Regions from separate parts of the Streptococcus parapneumoniae genome, predicted to be linked through region 4. Evidence: predicted binding sites of a transcription regulator. Region 4 holds the regulator's gene; each other region holds the start of a gene.
The links. The regulator CtsR, encoded in region 4, represses protease genes until heat stress. The targets are predictions, from matches to a motif close to TTGGTCAAAAAAGGTCAAANA.
Positions count from the first base shown of each region.

Region 1: a site for CtsR is predicted at 1,892-1,912, ahead of clpP (ATP-dependent Clp protease proteolytic subunit ClpP). Genes of this name have one in related genera too.
Region 2: a site for CtsR is predicted at 3,091-3,111, ahead of SP4011_RS09760 (ATP-dependent Clp protease ATP-binding subunit). Genes of this name have one in related genera too.
Region 3: a site for CtsR is predicted at 3,438-3,458, ahead of SP4011_RS07825 (ATP-dependent Clp protease ATP-binding subunit). Genes of this name have one in related genera too.

Region 1 covers NZ_AP026968.1:1,571,770-1,577,838, forward strand. Annotated here, with positions in the region: gene SP4011_RS08145 (ABC transporter substrate-binding protein) at 1-807, opposite strand, end outside; gene SP4011_RS08150 (YlbG family protein) at 891-1,157, opposite strand; gene clpP (ATP-dependent Clp protease proteolytic subunit ClpP) at 1,236-1,826, opposite strand; gene upp (uracil phosphoribosyltransferase) at 2,000-2,629, opposite strand; gene SP4011_RS08165 (deoxycytidylate deaminase) at 2,718-3,185, opposite strand; gene SP4011_RS08170 (TetR/AcrR family transcriptional regulator) at 3,204-3,761, opposite strand; gene SP4011_RS08175 (DegV family protein) at 3,886-4,731, shown strand; gene SP4011_RS08180 (NAD(P)/FAD-dependent oxidoreductase) at 4,789-5,961, shown strand; gene SP4011_RS08185 (DUF1697 domain-containing protein) at 6,010-6,069, shown strand, end outside.
Region 2 covers NZ_AP026968.1:1,964,773-1,970,841, reverse strand. Annotated here, with positions in the region: gene pbp2X (penicillin-binding protein PBP2X) at 1-1,832, shown strand, start outside; gene mraY (phospho-N-acetylmuramoyl-pentapeptide-transferase) at 1,834-2,814, shown strand; gene SP4011_RS09760 (ATP-dependent Clp protease ATP-binding subunit) at 3,358-5,463, shown strand; gene SP4011_RS09755 (S-ribosylhomocysteine lyase) at 5,523-6,005, opposite strand.
Region 3 covers NZ_AP026968.1:1,505,182-1,511,250, reverse strand. Annotated here, with positions in the region: gene SP4011_RS07835 (DUF1827 family protein) at 52-351, opposite strand; gene SP4011_RS07830 (NUDIX hydrolase) at 563-1,015, opposite strand; gene SP4011_RS07825 (ATP-dependent Clp protease ATP-binding subunit) at 1,145-3,403, opposite strand; gene SP4011_RS07820 (DUF1797 family protein) at 3,629-3,859, opposite strand; gene SP4011_RS07815 (amino acid ABC transporter permease) at 4,049-4,732, shown strand; gene SP4011_RS07810 (amino acid ABC transporter ATP-binding protein) at 4,732-5,466, shown strand; gene SP4011_RS07805 (bifunctional methylenetetrahydrofolate dehydrogenase/methenyltetrahydrofolate cyclohydrolase) at 5,620-6,069, shown strand, end outside.
Region 4 covers NZ_AP026968.1:2,281,157-2,287,225, reverse strand. Annotated here, with positions in the region: gene SP4011_RS11200 (ABC transporter permease) at 1-525, shown strand, start outside; gene SP4011_RS11195 (ABC transporter substrate-binding protein) at 563-1,570, shown strand; gene SP4011_RS11190 (ABC transporter ATP-binding protein) at 1,570-2,298, shown strand; gene SP4011_RS11185 (CtsR family transcriptional regulator) at 2,417-2,875, shown strand; gene SP4011_RS11180 (ATP-dependent Clp protease ATP-binding subunit) at 2,877-5,309, shown strand; gene rr06 (two-component system response regulator RR06) at 5,838-6,069, shown strand, end outside.

The DNA.
Region 1 (6,069 bases), 710 kb from region 4:
AAACTCTTCACCGTTGAATCCATCACCACCAACGATTGGCTTGTCAATTCCCATACCACGCGCTTGGTTTACAATTTTACCAGCTTCAGTGTAGTAACCAGGAACAATGATAGCATCAAAGTCTTTCCCTTTCATTTTTGTAAGGGCTGCTTGGAAGTCTGTGTCACCTGCTACAAAAGTTTCATCTGCAACGATTTCACCCTTGTAAGCTTCACGGAAAGCTTTAGCAATCCCTTTAGCATAGTCGCTGGCATTGTCAGTGTAAAGAACGACTTTCTTAGCTTGCAATTTATCAGTAACATAGTTTGCAATAATTTTTCCTTGGAAGCTATCTTGGAATGTTCCGATAAAGAGGTAATCTTGACCTTTAGTCAGTCCATCTTGAGTCGCACTTGGTGAGATCAATGGAACACCTGCTTTTGTAGCGTTCGCTACCGCAGCTGCAGTTGCACCAGATGTCGCAGGTCCTACGATTGCTGATACTTTAGATTGGGTTACAAGGTTAGTTGTTACTGAAGCCGCTTCAGCTGTTTCAGACTTGTTATCTTTATCGACTACTTCGATTTGTTTTCCGTCGACACCACCTGCTGCATTGATTTCATCAACAGCCAATTGGGCACCTTTTTGTTCAGATGTTCCGTAGGCAGCTACGGCACCAGTTTCTTCGAAGTTAAATCCGATTTTAATTGTCTTTTCCTCTACTGAGTTACCAGCAGTGTTGACTGCTCCAGACTTCACTTCTCCACAGGCTGCAAGAAGTGCTACACTTGCAAGCGCCACAAACGATAGGGCAAATTTTTTCTTCATCTTTTTTGTCTCCTTATTTCTTAAATAGTCTGTTAAGAATATACCGAATTATCAGAAAATTGTCAACACTTTTCTTTAAATTTTTATCTGATAACGTTTTCTTCTCGGTAAAGGTTGCCCACAAAGGGTGTTTCCAGTTCTTGGATATGACAAACTCTGACTTTTTTGATAAACTTTTCCTTGCTCAAGCGCCCGACCAATTGCTCCACTTCTTGAGTTGGAACATAAAGTTGTAAGTAACGATGTTTCTTGGAATGATAGGTAATATCTCCATAATCCTGCAGTTTTTTGGCATCACGATTATAGTAAAGATAGATAATCAAGCCAGATCGATTGACTTTTTCAAACATGATAAATCCTCTTTCTAAGAAATCTCTCCCTATTATACCAAAAAAAGCAAACCCAGTCGAGTTTGCCTTCTATCATCATTAGTTCAATGAATTGTTGGCCATGATTTCATCAATAAAGCCATATTCGAGTGTTTCTTGGGCACTCATCCAGTTATCGCGTTCTGCATCTGCATGGACTTTTTCGATTGACTGACCTGAATTTTCAGCCAAGATTTTTTCCAAGGTATGACGAGTTTTAAGCAAGTGTTCTGCAGCGATCGCCATATCAGTTTGTTGAGTACCTCCACCTGTACCGCCCATTGGTTGGTGAATCATATACTCTGCATTTGGAAGCATGAAACGTTTGCCTTTTGCTCCACTTGATGCAATGACCGTCCCCATAGATGCAGCCATTCCCATAACGATGGTTTGGACATCTGCCTTGATAAAGTTCATAGTATCAACGATTGCCAAACCAGCTGAAACAGAACCACCAGGTGTATTGACATAAAGGTAAATATCTTTTGTACTATCTTGGGCATCCAAGAAAAGCAATTGGGCAATAACAGAGTTGGCCATATTGTCTTCAACGGGACCTGTCAGCATAATGATGCGGTCTTTAAGAAGACGTGAGTAAATATCGTAAGAACGTTCTCCACGGCTTGTTTGTTCAATAACTACAGGAATCATTCATTTCTCCTTTTGAGTTTTATTTTTGTTGGTCAAATGACAGAAGATAAGACTATTATAATATCTTGGTCAAAAAAGGTCAAATTTTTGCTCTGTTTTCATTAGACAGAAACAAAAACTCAACCTCCTTTCGTGACTGGAACTTCTTTTCCAAGTCATTCTTCTTTTCGATCTTATTTCGTACCGAACAAGCGGTCCCCAGCATCTCCAAGACCTGGAACGATGTAACCGTGTTCGTTCAAGCGTTCATCCAAGGCTGCTGTAAAGATTTCTACATCCGGATGAGCTTCTTGAAGGGCTTTTACACCTTCTGGAGCAGATACAAGGCAGACAAATTTAATATTTGATGCACCACGTTTTTTAAGTGAGTCAACGGCCAAGATTGCTGATCCACCTGTTGCCAACATTGGGTCTACTACAAAAATTTGACGTTGGTTAATGTCCTCAGGCAATTTCACCAAGTATTCAACTGGTTGAAGCGTTTCTTCATCACGGTACATACCAATGTGACCAACTTTAGCAGCTGGAACCAAGCTCAAGAGACCATCAACCATCCCGATACCTGCACGCAAGATTGGAACGATGGCCAATTTCTTACCTGCCAATTGTTTTTGAACTGTTTTTGTGATTGGTGTTTCGATCTCCACATCTTCTAGTGGAAGATCACGAAGTACTTCATACCCCATCAACATTGCAATCTCATCTACTAGCTCACGAAAAGCTTTTGTAGAAGTATCTGTACGACGCAAGATTGACAATTTGTGTTGAATCAGCGGGTGATTAATAACTTCAATTTTTCCCATTTTTGGAATTCCTTCTTTCAATTTATTCTTCTTATTATACCAAAAAACGGTTTAAAAATCTTTCTAAACCATTTATTTTTGATAATTTTTACATTAGATCTGCCTCTTTAAGAGCTGCCTGTACTGTCTCAAGTGGTAAATGGGTTAATTCTGTTCCCTTTTCTTGATAAAGGTATTGGGCATAGTCGTCCATTCGATACTGGTTAATATAAACCACGCGCTTGCAACCAACCTGCAGCAATTGTTTTGTACAGTTCAGACAAGGAAAATGGGTTACATAGGCTGTAAAGCCTTTAGGAACACCACGTTCTGCACCTTGAAGGATAGCATTGACCTCAGCATGAAGGGTGCGAACACAGTGTCCTTCAATGACTAGACATTCGTGGTCAATACAATGCTCGGTTCCTGATACCGAACCATTGTAACCAGTGGAAATAACCTTATTATCTTTTACCAGAATCGCACCCACTTTGGCACGTTTACAAGTGGATCGATTGGCAATTAGTAGGGCTTGGGCTGCAAAATACTCATCCCATGCTAGTCTTTTTTCAGTCATATCTCTTCTCCTTTTTCTCTATTTTTTAAAAAATGGTAACCGTAAATCCGCTATCTTTTCAGCAGGTACCTTCATGCCATCCTTGATCCATTTTAAAAGAACAGAGACGATGGCCGAGCTCCAAAAGGAATGAAGATAAGAGCTGACACCTTTTGATTTTCCATGGTATTTTTCTAAAAATTCCTGCATGGCTTGGACAAAGATTTTTTCTAAATGGTAATCCAAGGCCAGTTGAATCACTCTGGCTTCCTTTCTTGCTTCTCGGAAAAGGTGAACCCAGACCAGATAAAGGTCTGTCTTTAAATCGTAATGATGCAGCTGTTTCATAATATTGTGGACAGTTCGTTTAAAGACGCTTTCTAAAATCTCCTCTTTGGAATCATAATTGCGATAAAAGGCTGCACGCGAAACGCCTGCACGTTTGACCAATTCAGAAATACTAATCTTGGTCAAGTCCTTTTTTTCCAAGAGTTGTAAGAGGGCTGTTTCAATGGCTTCTCTGGTTAATAAATTGGATTCTTGGTTTGATTTTCTGAGATTTTCAAGAGACTTTTCAGAGATTCTACGTTCAGACATAACATTTTCTTTCTACTTGTCACAACAGACGGATGAGGCTTTTGTTTCAAGGGTTTTCATGATATAATTGTAAAAAAAGACAGAACCTTTGTCAATGTATAACTGACAAAGATGGAGAATTTCTATGACTTGGAAGATTATTGCTGACTCTGGTTGTGATTATCGTCAGCTGGCAACACCAGCTATTGACACAACCTTTGTAAGCGTCCCCTTAACCATTCAAGTAGCTGATCAGGTCTTTGTTGATGATGCCTGTCTTGATATTGACCAAATGATGGAAACCATGTATGCAACCGCAGAAGCTTCAAAATCAGCTTGTCCAAGCCCAGATGATTATTTGCGAGCATTTGAAGGTGCCAAAAATATTTTCCTAGTAACCATCACTGGTACTCTCTCTGGCAGCCACAATAGTGCTCAACTAGCAAAAAATATTTATCTGGAAGAACATCCTGATACTAAAATTCATGTAATTGATAGTTTGTCTGCTGGTGGGGAAGTTGACTTGCTCGTAGAAAAATTGAATGACTTGATCGACCAGGGCTTATCTTTTGAAGAAGTGGTTGAAGCTATCACTGCCTATCAAGAAAAAACCAAGTTACTTTTTGTCCTAGCCAAAGTCGATAACTTGGTGAAGAACGGCCGTTTGAGCAAGCTTATCGGTACGGTCGTTGGCCTTCTAAATATCCGTATGGTCGGAGAAGCTAGTGAAACTGGAACCCTTGAATTGCTACAAAAAGCAAGAGGACCAAAGAAATCAGTTCAAGCAGCCTATGAAGAGCTAGTGAAAGCAGGATATACTGGTGGCCGTATCGTCATGGCCCAACGTAATAACGAGAAATGTTGTCAACAGCTCTCAGAGCGAATTCGCGAAACCTTCCCACAGGCGGATATTAAAATTCTCCCGACATCTGGTCTCTGCAGTTTCTATGCAGAAGATGGCGGTTTGTTGATGGGATATGAAATCAACTAAGATCATTAGCAACAAGAGATGTCGAGCATCTCTTGTTTTTTGTGGTACAATAGATCTATGAAACATTTTGATACTATTGTCATCGGTGGAGGGCCTGCGGGCATGATGGCTACCATTTCCAGTAGCTTTTATGGTCAGAAAACTCTTCTCATCGAAAAAAATCGGAAACTCGGAAAAAAATTAGCTGGTACTGGTGGTGGTCGTTGCAATGTAACCAACAATGGTAGTTTGGATGACCTGCTAGCTGGAATTCCTGGAAATGGACGCTTTTTATACAGTGTCTTCTCCCAGTTTGATAACCATGATATCATTAACTTTTTTACGGAAAATGGGGTTAAACTTAAAGTCGAGGACCACGGACGCGTCTTTCCTGCTAGTGACAAATCTCGAACCATTATCGAGGCCTTAGAAAAGAAAATCACTGAGCTAGGCGGCCAAGTTGCTACTCAAATAGAAATCGTTTCTGTTAAAAAAGTAGATGATCAGTTTATCCTTAAGTCCGCAGACCAAAGCTTCACTTGTAATAAACTCATTGTCACAACTGGTGGGAAATCCTATCCTTCTACTGGTTCGACTGGTTTTGGTCACGAGATTGCCCGCCATTTCAAACATACCATCACCGAGCTTGAAGCTGCTGAAAGTCCTTTGTTGACAGATTTTCCACACAAGGCCTTGCAAGGAATTTCATTGGACGATGTGACCTTAAGTTATGGCAAGCATGTCATCACTCACGATCTGCTCTTTACCCACTTTGGTTTGTCTGGCCCTGCTGCCCTGCGTATGTCTAGTTTTGTCAAGGGTGGGGAAATTCTCTCACTGGATGTTTTGCCTCAACTTTCTGAAAATGACTTGGTTGCATTTCTAGAAGAAAATAGGGAAAAATCTCTAAAAAATGCCTTAAAAACTTTGCTTCCAGAACGCTTGGCAGAATTTTTTGTGCAGGACTATCCTGACAAAGTCAAACAATTGACTGAAAAGGAACGAGAACAACTTGTCCAGTCCATTAAAGGACTTAAAATTCCTGTAACTGGTAAAATGTCCCTCGCCAAGTCATTTGTTACCAAGGGGGGTGTCAGTCTCAAGGAAATCAACCCTAAAACCCTTGAAAGTAAGCTGGTACCTGGACTCCACTTTGCTGGCGAGGTACTGGATATCAACGCCCACACAGGTGGCTTTAACATCACTTCTGCCCTCTGCACTGGCTGGGTGGCGGGATCAAATTCATTCTAAATCTAAATTATTCAATGGCTAAATCAGCCCCAAAAGAAAGGAAGTCCTTTGGAACATATTATCTTGTTAAGGGGAGTGACTCCTAATGGAAAAAATGCTATCCCTAAA
Region 2 (6,069 bases), 320 kb from region 4:
TCTCGCAACCTAATCTCAAGCAAGTTTCCTTTGGAGCAAAGGGCAATGGGATTACCTATGCCAATATGATGTCTATCAAAAAAGAGTTGGAAACTGCAGAGGTCAAGGGGATTGATTTTACAACCAGTCCCAATCGTAGTTACCCAAACGGACAATTTGCTTCTAGTTTTATCGGACTAGCTCAGCTCCATGAAAATGAAGATGGCAGCAAGAGCTTGCTGGGAACCTCTGGGATGGAGAGTTCCTTGAACAGTATTCTTGCAGGGAAAGATGGTATTATTACCTATGAAAAGGATCGTCTGGGTAATATTGTACCTGGAACAGAACAAGTTTCCCAACAGACGGTAGATGGCAAGGATGTTTATACGACTATTTCCAGCACCCTCCAGTCCTTTATGGAAACCCAGATGGATGCTTTTCTAGAAAAAGTAAAAGGTAAGTATATGACCGCGACCTTGGTCAGTGCAAAGACCGGTGAAATCCTCGCTACCACCCAACGACCTACCTTTAATGCAGATACTAAAGAAGGAATCACTGAGGACTTTGTTTGGCGTGATATTCTTTATCAAAGTAACTATGAACCAGGATCAGCCATGAAGGTTATGACGTTAGCTTCTTCTATTGATAATAATACCTTCCCAAGTGGAGAATACTTCAATAGCAGTGAATTCAAAATAGCGGATGCGACGACTCGAGATTGGGATGTTAATGAAGGTTTGACTACTGGTGGGATGATGACTTTCTTACAAGGTTTCGCTCACTCCAGTAATGTTGGAATGAGTCTACTTGAACAAAAAATGGGAGATGCTACTTGGTTGGATTATCTAAAACGCTTTAAATTTGGGGTTCCAACTCGCTTTGGCTTGACAGATGAATACGCTGGTCAACTTCCAGCTGATAATATTGTTAGTATTGCTCAAAGCTCATTTGGGCAAGGAATTTCAGTGACACAAACACAAATGCTTCGTGCCTTTACAGCTATTGCTAATGATGGAGTTATGCTGGAGCCAAAATTTATAAGTGCTATTTATGATACTAACAATCAGTCTGTACGTAAGTCACAAAAAGAAATAGTAGGAAATCCTGTTTCCAAAGAGGCAGCAAGCACAACTCGAAATCACATGATCTTAGTTGGGACGGACCCTCTATATGGAACTATGTATAATCACTACACAGGAAAGCCAATTATAACAGTTCCTGGACAAAATGTAGCAGTTAAATCCGGTACGGCTCAAATCGCTGATGAGAAAAATGGAGGATACTTGGTTGGTTCTACCAATTATATTTTCTCAGCTGTGACTATGAATCCTGCTGAAAATCCTGATTTTATCTTGTATGTAACGGTTCAACAGCCTGAGCATTATTCAGGTATCCAGTTGGGAGAATTTGCCACCCCAATCTTGGAGCGGGCTTCAGCTATGAAAGAATCTCTCAATCTTCAATCTCCAGCCAAAAATTTAGATAAAGTTACGACAGAATCTTCTTATGCAATGCCTAGCATCAAGGATATTTCACCTGGTGAGTTGGCGGAGGCCTTACGCCGAAATATTGTGCAACCCATCGTTGTAGGTACTGGAACAAAGATTAAAGAGACTTCTGTAGAAGAAGGAAAAAATCTTGCACCAAACCAACAAGTTCTCCTTTTATCGGATAAGGTGGAAGAAATTCCAGACATGTATGGCTGGAAAAAAGAGACTGCCGAGGCCTTTGCTAAATGGTTGGATATTGAACTGGAATTTGAAGGTTCAGGTTCCATCGTTCAGAAGCAAGATGTTCGGACTAATACAGCTATCAAAAACATTAAAAAAATTAAATTAACTTTAGGAGACTAATATGTTTATTTCCATCAGTGCTGGAATTGTGACATTTTTACTAACTTTAGTAGGAATTCCGGCCTTTATCCAATTTTATAGAAAGGCGCAAATTACAGGCCAGCAGATGCATGAGGATGTCAAACAGCACCAGGCAAAAGCTGGGACTCCTACAATGGGAGGTTTGGTTTTCTTAATTGCTTCTGTTTTGCTTGCTTTCTTTTTCGCCCTATTTAGTAATCAACTCAGCAATAATGTTGGTATGATTTTATTTATCTTGGTTCTTTATGGTTTAATCGGATTTTTAGATGACTTCCTCAAGGTCTTCCGTAAAATCAATGAGGGCCTTAATCCCAAACAGAAATTGGCTCTTCAGCTTCTAGGTGGCGTCATTTTCTACCTTTTCTATGAGCGCGGTGGCGATATGCTTTCTGTCTTTGGTTACCAAGTACATCTAGGAATTTTCTATATTGTCTTCGCTCTTTTCTGGCTAGTTGGTTTTTCAAACGCAGTCAACTTGACAGATGGTATTGACGGTCTAGCTAGTATTTCCGTTGTGATTAGTTTGTCTGCCTATGGAGTTATTGCCTATGTGCAAGGTCAGATGGATATCCTTCTAGTGATTCTTGCCATGATTGGTGGTTTGCTTGGTTTCTTCGTCTTTAACCATAAGCCTGCTAAAGTCTTTATGGGGGATGTGGGAAGTTTGGCCCTAGGTGGAATGTTGGCAGCTATCTCTATGGCCCTCCACCAAGAATGGACTCTCTTGATTATCGGAATTGTTTATGTCTTTGAAACAACTTCGGTCATGATGCAAGTCAGTTATTTTAAACTGACAGGTGGTAAACGTATTTTCCGTATGACGCCTGTGCATCACCATTTTGAGCTTGGAGGATTGTCTGGTAAAGGAAATCCTTGGAGCGAGTGGAAGGTTGACTTCTTCTTTTGGGGAGTGGGACTTCTAGCAAGTCTCCTGACGCTAGCAATTTTGTATTTGATGTAAGAACGGCACCCTGATTTTTCAGGGTGTTTTTGCTTTTTAAAAAACATTGGTCAATTAAAGTCAAAATCCTTGACCTTTTCTGACTAATGTAGTATATTATGAACGTAAGGTAAATGAAAACCTTATGTGAACACTTATACTCAATGAAAATCAAGAACAAACTAGGAAGCTAGCTTTAGGCTGCTCAAAACACGGTTTTGAGGTTGCAGATAGAGCTGACGTGGTTTGAAGAGGTTTTTGAAGAGTATAAAAAATATTGGTCAGTCAAAGTCAAAATCCTTGACCTTTTCTGACTAATGTAGTATATTATGAACGTAAGGTAAATGAAAGCCTTACTAGAACGCTTATTTAAAGTAAAAAAGAAAGAGGTGGGTCTATGTTTCATCTAGAAATCTTTAGAAGTAAAGATAGTCTACTCCTGCTTGAAAAAGAAAAACCAGAAATAGTACGTAGAGTAGCGATTTAGCTAGTCTAAATTTTTTAAAACAAAGGTCAAAGATAGTCAATATCAGTAATAATAAATAACAAAAAGAGGTAAAGAATATGAACAACAACTTTAATAATTTTAACAACATGGATGATTTATTTAACCAATTGATGGGTGGTATGCGCGGATACAGTTCTGAAAATCGTCGTTACTTGATTAATGGACGTGAAGTCACACCTGAGGAATTTGCTCACTATCGTGCAACTGGTCAATTGCCAGGAAATGTAGAAGTTGATGGACAAATGCCACAACATACGTCAGGTATGAAACAAGACGGTGTCCTTGCGAAACTAGGTCGAAACTTGACAGCAGAAGCGCGTGAGGGCAAGCTGGATCCTGTTATCGGACGAAACAAGGAAATTCAAGAGACATCTGAAATTCTTTCACGCCGTACCAAGAACAATCCTGTTTTAGTCGGAGATGCAGGCGTTGGTAAGACAGCAGTTGTCGAAGGTCTAGCACAAGCCATTGTGAATGGTGATGTTCCAGCTGCTATTAAGAATAAGGAAATTATTTCTATTGATATCTCAGGTCTTGAAGCTGGGACTCAATATCGTGGTAGCTTTGAAGAAAATGTCCAAAACCTAGTCAATGAAGTGAAAGAAGCAAGGAATATTATCCTCTTCTTCGATGAAATTCACCAAATCCTTGGTGCTGGTAGCACTGGTGGAGACAGTGGTTCTAAGGGGCTCGCGGATATTCTCAAGCCAGCCCTCTCCCGTGGAGAATTGACAGTGATTGGGGCAACGACTCAAGACGAATACCGTAACACCATCTTGAAGAATGCAGCTCTTGCTCGTCGTTTCAACGAAGTCAAGGTCAATGCTCCTTCAGCAGAGGATACATATAAAATCCTTCAAGGAATTCGTGATCTCTATCAACAACACCACAATGTCATCTTGCCAGACGAAGTCTTGAAAGCAGCAGTAGATTATTCTGTTCAATACATTCCTCAACGTAGCTTGCCAGATAAGGCTATCGATCTTGTCGATGTAACGGCAGCACACTTGGCAGCCCAACATCCTGTAACAGATGTGCATGCTGTTGAACGGGAAATTGAGGCAGAAAAAGACAAGCAAGAAAAAGCTGTTGAGTCAGAAGATTTTGAAGCAGCTCTAAACTATAAAACACGTATCGCAGAACTGGAAAAGAAAATCGAAAACCACACAGAAGATATGAAAGTGACTGCAAGTGTCAACGATGTGGCTGAATCTGTGGAACGAATAACAGGTATCCCAGTATCGCAAATGGGAGCTTCAGATATCGAACGTTTGAAAGATATGGCTCATCGTCTGCAAGATAAGGTAATCGGTCAAGATAAGGCAGTTGAAGCTGTAGCCCGTGCTATCCGTCGTAATCGTGCTGGTTTTGATGAAGGCAATCGCCCAATCGGTAGTTTCCTCTTTGTAGGACCAACTGGGGTTGGTAAGACAGAACTTGCTAAGCAATTGGCGCTGGATATGTTTGGAACCAAGGATGCGATTATCCGTTTGGATATGTCTGAATACAGTGACCGTACAGCTGTTTCTAAGTTAATCGGTACAACAGCTGGTTATGTGGGCTATGATGACAATAGCAATACCTTGACAGAACGTGTTCGTCGCAATCCATACTCTATCATTCTCTTGGACGAGATTGAAAAGGCTGATCCTCAAGTAATCACCCTTCTCCTTCAGGTCTTGGATGATGGTCGTTTGACCGATGGCCAAGGAAATACTGTTAACTTTAAAAACACTGTCATTATTGCAACGTCAAATGCTGGATTTGGCTATGAAGCCAACTTGACAGAAGATGCGGATAAACCAGAGTTGATGGATCGTTTGAAACCATTCTTCCGTCCAGAATTCCTTAACCGTTTCAATGCTGTCATCGAATTCTCACACTTGAGCAAAGAAGATCTTTCTAAGATTGTAGACCTTATGTTGGTTGAAGTTAACAAGACGCTTTCTAAGAAAGACATTGACTTGGCAGTGAGCGAAGCTGCTAAAGAATACATGACTGAGGAAGGCTACGATGAAGTCATGGGTGTTCGTCCACTCCGTCGTGTGGTTGAACAACAAATCCGTGACAAAGTCACAGACTTCCACTTGGATAACCTTGATGCTAAACACCTAGAAGCTGACATGGAAGATGGTGTTTTGGTCATTCGTGAAAAAGCCTAAGACAGAATTTTGAGCATAAAAAAGAAGGAGCCAGCTGAAAAACTGGTTCCTTTTTACGTTTAAATCACATGACGTTCAAAGGCATCGTCTGAAATCCCTTGTTCCAAGATGAGTTTTGCCCATTCTTTAGCAGAGAAGAGACTGTGATCCTTGTAGTTACCGCAAGATTCGATGGTTGTTCCAGGGACATCTTCCCAAGTAGTAGTCTCAGCGATTTCCTTGAGCGAATCCTTGATAACAGCCGCAATTTCAGCGCTGGTATGACGCCCCCACATAATCATGTGGAAGCCTGTGCGGCAACCAAATGGTGAGCAGTCAATCATACCGTCAATGCGGGTACGGATGAGTTTGGCCAAGAGGTGCTCGATAGTGTGAAGGCCAGCAGTAGGGATCGAGTCTTCGTTAGGTTGCACTAAGCGAATATCATAATTGGAGATGATGTCTCCTTTTGGCCCTGTTTCTTCCCCAATCAAGCGGACATAAGGTGCTTTAACAATAGTGTGGTCAAGTTCAAAACTTTCGACAATAACTTCTTTTGACATGGTAAATCCTTTCAGTTTTCTAATTTCATTATAACATAAAGCTGGCTCCTGAGACAGAGAGAAA
Region 3 (6,069 bases), 780 kb from region 4:
ATGGAAAGACTTATTGGACTTTCGCTCAAGTCGAGTTTTTACTCAATTTCCTTACTTGATTGGGATTGAAATTCCAATTAATTTTTCTGAGTAGAGTGTCTTGATATTGGCTTCATCAATAGAGTCCTTATCAATTTTACGTTTCAAGAAAAATTCTTGAATGGTTTCGATTTCAGGCTCACGAATAGCACGGTGTTTGTTTGAGATGAGGATTTCATAGTGAAGCGGAGCTTGGGTAAAAATAACATCTGTATTCCCTGCTGAGTAAACCTCAACAAGGGTTGCATCGGTACTTTCTAGCTGGCTTTTTACAAGTTGCGAGTGTGAGTTTGTTGTATTGATAAGCTTCATAATATTTCCTCCGATTTTCTAATTCTATTATAGCACTTTTTGAATAAAGTCGCTTGATTTATACTCAATGAAAATCAAAGAGCAAACTAGGAAGCTAGCCGCAGGTTGCTCAAAACAGTGTTTTGAGGTTGTGGATAGAACTGACAGAGTCAGTATCATATACCTACGGTAAGGCGACGCTGACGTGGTTTGAAGAGATTTTCGAAGAGTATTAGTCAATCTTATGCTGTTTTTTCCAAGATTGGATGGCCCATTTATGGCTACCACGTTTGAGGTTCTCAATAGCCTCGTCAATAGGGAACCAGGCAATATGATTAAAGTCTTCTAGTGGCTTTTGAACTTCCTTGAAAGAAGTCGCTTCATAGAGGTAGGCAGGATTGTAGTAGTAGGTATCACGGTGACGAGAGTAGAAATATTCGTCAGCTTGTCCATAATAGGTACCAATTTCAGCAGTGAATCCAAGTTCTTCAATCAATTCACGTTTTAGGGCTTCCTGATGATTTTCCCCTGCTTCAATTTCGCCACCTGGTAAGAACCAAGCACCATTAGGAGCTTGAACTAAAACTATTTGTTTTTGTTCAGCGTCAGGAATAACTGCATATACACCGTAACGTGAAACATAGTCTGTATTCGCTTTTTTTTCTCCGAAAGTTGGGTTTGCCATTGCATTTTCCTCATTATCTAGTATCGTTATTATTATCATAATGGACAAAGGCCAAGCTGTCAAGAAATTACAGTTATTTTAGTAAAAAGAAGCAGAAAATTTTCATTTTCTACTCCTTTTCTATAGGATTTATACTTCTTTTTCAGAAGTTTTAACTTCAGCTTTTTTGGCAGACTTAATTTGAATCTTACCCTTGCTGGTCATAACTGCCTTGAGGTCTTTTTCGCTTGGATTTTCAAGGTAGTAGTCAGTGATTGCGTCCTCAATATAGTCTTGAATAGTACGACGAAGTGGGCGCGCCCCCATTTTTGGATCATAACCGAGGTCAACCAATTTTTCCTTGACCTTGTCAGTTACATCCAAATGAATGTTGTTGCTAGAAAGGCGCTTGTTAACGTCTGCTAGCATAAGCTCGACAATCTGAAGGAGGTTATCTTTGCTGAGAGACTTAAATTCGATAATACCATCAAAACGGTTCATAAACTCTGGGCTAAAGAAGTTACCGAGTTCACCGAGAACAGAGTTGGTACGTCCTTCGCGAGCAGCCCCAAAACCAACGCTGGCTTCAGCCTTACCTGTCCCTGCATTTGAAGTCATGATAATAATGGCATCCTTGAAGCTGACGGTACGTCCTTGCCCATCTGTCAAACGACCATCGTCCAAGACCTGGAGGAACATGTGCATGACATCTGGATGGGCTTTTTCTACTTCATCCAAGAGAATAAGAGAATATGGATTGCGGCGAACTTTTTCAGTTAATTGTCCAGCCTCATCATAGCCAACATAACCTGGAGGAGCGCCGACCAACTTAGCCACACTATGTTTTTCCATGTATTCACTCATATCAAAGCGAATCATACTGTCAGCAGAACCAAAGAGTTCGATAGCTAGTTGTTTGGAAAGTTCTGTCTTACCGACACCAGTTGGTCCGACGAAGAGGAAGCTTCCGATTGGGCGGTTAGGTGTACCGAGACCGACACGATTACGGCGAATAGCCTTGGCAATCTTATCGACAGCATCATCTTGTCCAATAACATGAGACTTGAGATCTTCGGCTAGATGGATGAGTTGAGATTGTTCTTTCTCTTTCAAATCACCAACAGGGATATTGGTTTTCTGCTCAATAATGTGCTCAATAGTTTTCTCGCTGATGATAGGAGTATCTTGGTCTGTGACCTTTTTCTTTTGCATTTCTTTATACTTGGCAATCTGGTCGCGGAAATAAGCCGCTTTCTCAAAATCTTCCTCTCGTGTAGCTTGAGACTTGAGATTTTCAGCCTCAATCAAGCGTTGATCAATCACTTTAGGATCGACAAAATTCAAGGTCAAGTTCATCTTAGAACCAGCTTCATCTAGGAGGTCAATGGCCTTGTCAGGTAAGAAGCGATCTTGAATGTAGCGATTGGAAAGAGTTGCAGCTGCTTCAATTGCAGCATCGGTATATTGAACGTGGTGGTAGTCTTCGTATTTCTTTTGAATCCCTTTGAGAATAGTGATTGTTTCGTCCACTGTTGGTTCATCGACTTTAACAGGCTGCATACGACGCTCTAAGGCAGCATCCTTTTCAATGATACGGTATTCATTGAGGGTAGTAGCACCGACCAGTTGCAGTTCTCCACGAGCAAGGGCTGGCTTGAGGATATTTCCTGCGTCCATATTACCATCACTCGCAGAACCTGCACCAACAATTTCATGGATTTCATCGATAAAGAGGATAATATCCTCACGTTTGCGAATTTCTTCCATGAGTTTTTGCATGCGTTCTTCAAATTGTCCACGAATACCCGTTCCTTGAACTAAGCTAACCACATCCAGACGGATGACTTGTTTACCTTGGAGTTTATGTGGAACATCGCCATCAACGATTTTCTGAGCTAGGCCTTCGACAACAGCAGTTTTTCCGACACCAGGTTCACCGATAAGGACAGGATTATTCTTGGTTCTACGATTGAGAATCTCGATGACACGGATAATCTCATCGTCGCGCCCGATAACGGGGTCAATGTCTCCACGACGGGCAATCTCAGTTACGTTGATACCAAATTCTTCCAGCAGCCCTTTTTCTTGGCTTGGTGGTGGAGTTTGAGCGGATCCATGATTTTGGGAACCATAACCGCCGTTTCCACCGTAACCTCCACCTGATTGGGTTGGGGGAATAGGAGGAGTATTGCTAGAAGGTCTGAAATTGTTTAGGTCATTGAAAAAATCACCAAAGGGATCGAAGTCACGATTGTTCAGATCCGTCATGCCTTTAAAGAGACTGTTATTAGGATCAGTCTTGATAATCTTGTAGCAGTTTTGACAGAGGTCAATTTGTTTTTGTTTTCCATTGAGATTGGTGTAAAGATGAATTGTTGAGTCGTTGATTTTACAGTTTTGACAAAGCATACATCTACCTCATTTCTTTAGCTTGACCTGTTTAAAGGTCAAAAATAGTCAAATTTCTATACTTTCATTATAACAGGATTGGGGTGTAAAGCAAGTAAAAAGATTGTAGCTTTGAGAAGTTATTACAATGAAGATCTTTGTGAATTTGGACTATAAAAAAATCCTATTTGTGAGACAAAAAGGATTTTGGTTAGACATGCAGGGACAATCCCAGCTTGTTTTGTATTAGTAAAGGAGTTCGTAAATCTCCATTGCAATCAAGTCAATGCTATCAAACGTATACGTTTCGCGAGCTTCTACGTCACGAAGGGTAAAGATTGAGCCGTTTTCTTCGTCGTGGCTGTACGCAACTTCTGCAACAACAACTCCTTCGCGTTCAAAATTACGTTTTAAATTTCCGCCATCGTTTGCCATTGCTTCAAGGCGGTTGATGATTCTAACCAAATGTGATTCCATTTTGATTCTCCTTCATTTCTTATCGTTACTATTTTACCATAAAGGAGGCCAACTTGACTAGAAAAAACTAAGATTTCTCGCTAATTCTGCTAGTTTAAAGATTTTTAAATAAATTGGATAAAAGATTTGAATTTTAATTCAATACATGTTATAATCATACAGTACTCTATTTTAGAAAGCAGTGTGACTATGAATTTTTCTTTTTTACCTAAGTATTTACCTTATTTTAACTATGGGGCTGTTGTGACGGTTCTTATTTCTATCTGTGTTGTCTTTTTGGGAACTATTTTGGGTGTTGTCTTGGCTTTTGGGCAACGTTCAAAGTTTAAACCGCTTGTTTGGCTGGCCAACTTGTACGTTTGGATTTTCCGTGGGACACCTATGATGGTTCAGATTATGATTGCCTTTGCTCTTATGCATATCAATGCCCCGACTATTCAGGTTGGGATTTTGGGTGTTGATTTGTCTCGTCTGATTCCAGGGATTTTGATTATTTCTATGAACAGTGGTGCTTATGTTTCTGAGACTGTCCGTGCCGGAATCAATGCAGTTCCAAAAGGTCAGCTAGAGGCGGCTTATTCGCTAGGGATTCGTCCTAAAAATGCGATGCGCTATGTGATTTTGCCACAAGCTATCAAAAATATTTTGCCAGCATTGGGGAACGAATTTATCACTATTATCAAGGATAGTTCCCTCTTATCAGCTATCGGTGTCATGGAGTTGTGGAACGGAGCTACAACAGTTTCTACAACAACCTATCTACCTTTAACACCACTTTTATTTGCAGCCTTTTATTACTTGATTATGACCTCTATTTTGACCGTAGCCTTGAAAGCTTTTGAAAAACGTATGGGACAAGGAGATAAGAAATAATGACAGAAACCTTGATAAAAATTGAAAATTTACATAAATCATTTGGAAAGAATGAAGTATTGAAGGGCATCAACCTCGAGATTAAAAGAGGAGAAGTTGTCGTTATCATCGGTCCTTCAGGGAGCGGGAAATCTACCTTGCTTCGCTCTATGAATTTGTTGGAAGAGGCAACAAATGGGAAGGTTATCTTTGAGGGAGTCGATATTACGGACAGGAAGAATGACCTGTTTGCCATGCGTGAGAAGATGGGGATGGTTTTCCAACAATTCAATCTCTTTCCTAATATGACTGTGATGGAAAATATCACCTTGTCACCTATCAAGACCAAAGGTGAGAGCAAGGCAGTGGCTGAGAAGAGAGCCCAAGAGCTTTTGGAAAAAGTTGGTTTGCCAGATAAGGCAGATGATTATCCACAGAGTTTGTCAGGTGGGCAGCAACAACGGATTGCCATCGCGCGTGGGTTGGCTATGGAACCAGATGTTTTGCTCTTTGACGAGCCGACTTCAGCCTTGGATCCTGAAATGGTAGGTGAGGTATTGGCTGTTATGCAAGATCTAGCCAAATCAGGAATGACCATGGTTATCGTAACACATGAGATGGGATTTGCCCGTGAGGTGGCAGATCGTGTTATCTTTATGGCAGACGGTGTAGTTGTTGAAGATGGAACACCTGAACAGATTTTTGAACAAACCCAAGAACAACGGACTAAAGACTTCTTGAGTAAGGTTTTATAATCTATTTTAAAATTTCAAGACAAGATTAGTGAAAAGCTCGACCCGAGCTTTTTCTTATAGTTTGAAACTATAGGATTGCCTAGGAAAGAAGTGTTAGAGGGTGCTAGCAGTTTTTGGTATAATGGAAGATATTTGAAAGAAAAGAGAAATGATATGACACAGATTATTGATGGGAAAGCTTTAGCGGCCAAATTGCAGGGGCAGTTGGCTGAAAAGACTGCAAAATTAAAGGAAGAAACAGGTATAGTGCCTGGTTTGGTAGTGATTTTGGTTGGGGACAACCCTGCCAGCCAAGTCTACGTTCGTAACAAGGAGAGGTCAGCCCTTGCGGCTGGATTCCGTAGCGAAGTAGTGCGAGTTCCAGATACCATTACCCAAGCGGAATTATTAGACTTGATTGCCAAATACAATCAAGATCCAGCTTGGCATGGGATTTTGGTTCAGTTACCATTACCAAAACATATCGATGAAGAGGCGGTTTTATTGGCTATTGACCCAGAAAAGGATGTGGATGGTTTCCATCCTCTAAATATGGGACGCCTTTGGTCTGGTCATCCAGTCATGATTCCATCAACACCTGCAGGAATTATGGAAATGTTTCAT
Region 4 (6,069 bases):
CTCATGGCTGTACTTATGGATAGTTTAACTTGGCTCAATGACCTGATTTACCCTATGATGGTGGTTGTTCAGACTATCCCGACCATTGCCATAGCTCCTATCTTGGTCTTGTGGCTAGGTTATGGCATTTTGCCTAAGATTGTCCTGATTATCTTGACGACAACCTTCCCTATCATCGTCAGCATTTTGGACGGTTTTAGGCATTGCGACAAGGATATTCTGACCTTGTTTAGTCTGATGCGGGCCAAGCCTTGGCAAATCCTGTGGCATTTTAAAATTCCAGTCAGCCTGCCTTACTTTTATGCAGGTCTGAGGGTCAGTGTCTCCTACGCCTTTATCACAACAGTGGTATCTGAGTGGTTGGGAGGCTTTGAAGGACTAGGTGTCTACATGATTCAGTCCAAGAAACTGTTTCAGTATGATACCATGTTTGCTATTATTATTCTGGTATCGATTATCAGTCTTCTTGGTATGAAGTTGGTCGATATCAGCGAGAAATATGTGATTAAATGGAAACGTTCGTAGAATTAGAATGTTTCAAAAAAGAAAAGAGGAAATCAAAATGAAGAAAACATGGAAAGTGTTTTTAACGCTTGTGACAGCTCTTGTAGCTGTTGTGCTTGTAGCTTGTGGCCAAGGAACTGCTTCTAAGGATAACAAAGAGGCAGAACTCAAGAAAATTGACTTTATCCTAGACTGGACACCAAATACCAACCACACAGGGCTTTATGTTGCCAAGGAAAAAGGCTATTTCAAAGAAGCTGGAGTGGATGTTGATTTGAAATTGCCACCAGAAGAAAGTTCTTCTGACTTGGTTATCAATGGTAAGGCACCATTTGCAGTGTATTTCCAAGACTACATGGCTAAAAAATTGGAAAAAGGGGCAGGAATTACTGCTGTTGCAGCTATCGTAGAACACAATACATCAGGAATCATTTCTCGTAAATCTGACAATGTAGCTAGTCCAAAGGACTTGGTTGGTAAGAAATACGGAACTTGGAATGACCCAACTGAACTTGCTATGTTGAAAACCTTAGTAGAATCTCAAGGTGGAGACTTTGAAAAAGTTGAAAAAGTACCAAACAACGACTCAAACTCAATCACACCGATTGCCAATGGCGTTTTTGATACTGCTTGGATCTACTACGGTTGGGATGGAATTCTTGCTAAATCTCAAGGTGTAGAGGCTAACTTCATGTATTTGAAAGACTACGTTAAAGAATTTGACTACTACTCACCAGTCATCATCGCAAACAACGACTATTTGAAAGATAACAAAGAAGAAGCTCGTAAAGTCATCCAAGCTATCAAAAAAGGCTACCAATATGCTATGGAGCATCCGGAAGAAGCAGCTGATATTCTCATCAAGAATGCACCTGAACTCAAGGAAAAACGTGACTTTGTCATCGAATCTCAAAAATACTTGTCAAAAGAATACGCAAGCGACAAGGAAAAATGGGGTCAATTTGATGCAGCTCGCTGGAACGCCTTCTACAAATGGGATAAAGAAAATGGTATCCTTAAAGAAGACTTGACAGACAAAGGCTTTACCAACGAATTTGTGAAATAATGACAGAAATAAGACTAGAACACGTCAGTTATGCCTATGGTCAGGAGAGGATTTTAGAGGACATCAATCTGAAAGTCACTTCAGGTGAAGTGGTTTCCATCCTAGGCCCAAGTGGTGTTGGAAAGACCACCCTCTTTAATCTAATCGCTGGGATTTTAGAAGTTCAGTCAGGGAGAATTGTTCTTGATGGCGAGGAAAATCCTAAGGGACGCGTGAGTTATATGTTGCAAAAGGATTTGCTCTTGGAACACAAGACGGTGCTTGGAAATATCATCCTGCCCCTCTTGATTCAAAAAGTGGATAAGGCGGAAGCTATTGCTCGCGCGGATGACATTCTTGCGACCTTCCAGTTGACAGCGGTACGGGACAAGTATCCCCATGAACTCAGCGGTGGGATGCGTCAGCGTGTAGCCTTGCTTCGAACTTACCTTTTCGGGCACAAGCTCTTTCTCTTAGATGAAGCCTTTAGTGCCTTGGATGAGATGACCAAGATGGAACTCCACGCTTGGTACCTTGAGATTCACAAGCAGTTGCACCTGACAACCTTGATTATCACGCATAGTATCGAGGAGGCCCTCAATCTCAGCGACCGCATCTATATCTTGAAAAATCGCCCTGGTCAGATTGTTTCAGAAATTGATCTAGATTGGTCTGAAGATGAGGACAAGGAAGTCCAAAAGATTGCCTACAAACGTCAAATCTTGACAGAATTAGGCTTAGATAAGTAGAAAAAGTGGGAGTTGGTGAAGATTATCCTTTACCAGCGCCCTTTTTCTTTTAAAAATGAGAAAATTTCGGTATAATAGTCAAAGATAGTCAAGGTTTAAAGAGAGAGGTGGGTTTGTAATGAGATTTAAAAATACATCGGATCATATTGAGGCCTACATCAAGGCGATTTTAGATCAATCTGGTATCGTGGAGTTGCAACGTAGTCAATTGGCAGATACCTTTCAGGTTGTCCCTAGTCAGATTAACTATGTGATCAAGACACGATTTACTGAAAGTAGAGGCTACTTGGTTGAAAGTAAGCGTGGTGGCGGAGGCTATATTCGTATAGGACGGATTGAGTTTTCTAGTCATCATGAAATGCTCAGGGAGCTGCTTTACTCGATTGGTGAGCGGGTCAGTCAAGAAATTTATGAAGATATTCTGCAGCTTTTGGTTGAGCAGGAATTGATGACCAAGCAGGAGATGAATTTGCTAGTATCAGTAGCTTTGAATCGCGTTCTAGGAGAAGAAGCTCCAGTCCTTCGAGCTAATATGCTACGACAGGTCATACAAGAGGTAGATAGAAAAGGGAAGTAAGATGAACTATTCAAAAGCATTGAATGAATGTATCGAAAGTGCCTACATGGTTGCTGGCCATTTTGGAGCTGGTTATCTAGAGTCTTGGCACTTGTTGATTGCCATGTCCAATCACAGTTATAGTGTGGCAGGGGCAACTTTAAATGATTATCCATATGAGATGGACCGTTTAGAAGAGGTGGCTTTGGAACTGACTGAAACGGACTATAGCCAGGATGAAACCTTTACGGAATTGCCGTTTTCTCATCGTTTGCAGGTCCTTTTTGACGAAGCAGAGTATGTGGCGTCAGTGGTCCATGCTAAGGTGCTAGGGACAGAGCATGTCCTCTATGCGATTTTGCATGATGGCAATGCCTTGGCGACCCGTATCTTGGAGAGGGCTGGTTTTTCTTATGAAGACAAGAAAGATCAGGTCAAGATTGCTGCTCTTCGTCGAAATTTAGAAGAACGGGCAGGCTGGACTCGTGAAGACCTCAAGGCTCTACGCCAACGCCATCGTACAGTAGCTGACAAGCAAAATTCTATGGCCAATATGATGGGCATGCCGCAGACTCCGAGCGGTGGTCTTGAGGACTATACGCATGATTTGACAGAGCAAGCGCGTTCTGGCAAGTTGGAGCCAGTCATAGGTCGAGATAAGGAAATCTCACGTATGATTCAAATCTTGAGCCGTAAGACCAAGAACAATCCTGTCTTGGTTGGGGATGCTGGTGTCGGGAAAACAGCTCTGGCGCTTGGTCTTGCCCAGCGTATTGCTAGTGGTGATGTACCTGCGGAAATGGCTAAGATGCGCGTGTTAGAGCTTGATTTGATGAACGTTGTTGCAGGGACACGCTTCCGTGGTGACTTTGAAGAACGCATGAACAATATCATTAAGGATATTGAAGAAGATGGCCAAGTCATCCTCTTTATCGATGAACTTCACACTATCATGGGTTCTGGGAGTGGAATTGACTCAACTCTGGATGCGGCCAATATCTTGAAGCCAGCCTTGGCGCGTGGAACTTTGAGAACGGTTGGTGCCACCACTCAGGAAGAATACCAAAAACATATCGAAAAAGATGCAGCCCTTTCTCGTCGTTTCGCCAAAGTGACGATTGAAGAGCCAAGTGTGGCAGACAGCATGACCATTTTGCAAGGCTTGAAGGCGACTTATGAGAAACATCACCGTGTGCAAATCACAGATGAGGCGGTTGAAACAGCCGTCAAGATGGCTCATCGTTACTTGACTAGCCGTCACTTGCCAGACTCTGCTATCGATCTTTTGGATGAAGCAGCGGCAACAGTGCAAAATAAATCAAAGCATGTAAAAGCAGACGATTCTGACTTGAGTCCAGCTGACAAGGCCTTGATGGATGGCAAGTGGAAACAGGCAGCTCAGCTAATCGCAAAAGAAGAGGAAGTGCCTGTCTATAAAGACTTGGTGACAGAGTCTGATATTTTGACCACCTTGAGTCGCTTGTCAGGTATTCCAGTCCAAAAACTGACTCAAACTGATGCCAAGAAATACTTGAATTTGGAAGCTGAATTGCACAAACGTGTTATCGGTCAAGATCAAGCAGTTTCAAGCATTAGCCGTGCCATTCGCCGCAATCAGTCAGGGATTCGCAGTCACAAGCGTCCGATTGGCTCCTTTATGTTCCTAGGGCCTACGGGTGTCGGAAAAACTGAATTAGCCAAGGCTCTGGCAGAAGTTCTTTTTGACGACGAATCAGCCCTTATCCGCTTTGATATGAGTGAGTATATGGAGAAATTTGCAGCCAGCCGTCTCAACGGAGCTCCTCCAGGCTATGTGGGTTACGAAGAAGGTGGGGAGTTGACAGAGAAAGTTCGCAACAAACCCTATTCCGTTCTCCTCTTTGACGAGGTAGAGAAGGCCCATCCAGACATCTTTAATGTTCTCTTGCAGGTTTTGGATGATGGTGTCTTGACCGATAGCAAGGGCCGCAAGGTTGACTTTTCAAATACCATTATCATCATGACGTCAAATCTTGGTGCGACAGCTCTTCGGGATGACAAGACTGTCGGATTTGGGGCTAAGGACATTCGTTTTGACCAGGAAAATATGGAAAAACGCATGTTTGAAGAGCTGAAAAAAGCTTATAGACCTGAGTTTATCAACCGTATTGATGAAAAGGTGGTCTTCCATAGCCTTTCTAGCGACCATATGCAGGAAGTAGTGAAAATTATGGTCAAACCTTTAGTGGCAAGTTTGGCTGAAAAAGGTATTGACTTGAAATTACAAACTTCCGCACTGAAATTGTTGGCAAATCAAGGATATGACCCAGAGATGGGAGCTCGTCCACTTCGCAGAACCCTACAAACAGAAGTGGAGGACAAGTTGGCAGAGCTTCTTCTCAAGGGAGAATTAGAGGCAGGCAGCACACTTAAGATTGGTGTTAAAGCAGGCCAGTTAAAATTTGATATTGCATAAAAGAATAAAAGTATCAGCATCTGACCATAAGTCACAGTGGAGTGATACTCAATGAAAATCAAAGAGCAAACTAGGAAGCTAGCCGCAGGTTGCTCGAAACACTGTTTTGAGGTTGCAGATAGAGCTGACGTGGTTTGAAGAGATTTTCGAAGAGTATGAAACTAAAGCCTATAGCTTCTAAACGGTCTGTGGTTTTCACTATTCAACCCAAAATTCATATGTTTATTACCCTCCATCGTATTTGTCTTAGAGCGTGTGTAGTAGAGAAAGAGCAGTCTTATCTGAAATTTTTATCCTTTCAAAAGAGACCTGTTTCTTTTTTGCCTGTCAACCCCGTTCTAGCTTGTATTTGAAAAATCAAACTAAGCTGCAAGATGAATGATTTTCTTGTATTTACGTTGTTGTTGACAAAAAAGTAGCGGATAAATGAAATCCATTCCATTATCATAGATGATAGGCTGGTAGGAAATTTTCAAATAACATACAGGAAATAGATGTGTGAAGTTCCGGTAGTAGAAAGGGAGAAAGATGAACATTTTAGTTGCAGATGACGAGGAAATGATTAGAGAAGGAATTGCAGCATTTCTGACAGAAGAGGGTTATCATGTCATTATGGCTAAGGATGGACAAGAGGCCTTGGAAAAATTTCAAGATTTCCCTATCCATCTCATGGTACTGGATTTAATGATGCCTAGGAAGAGTGGTTTTGAAGTGTTAAAAGAAATCAATCAAGAGCACGATATTCCTGTCATCGTCTTGA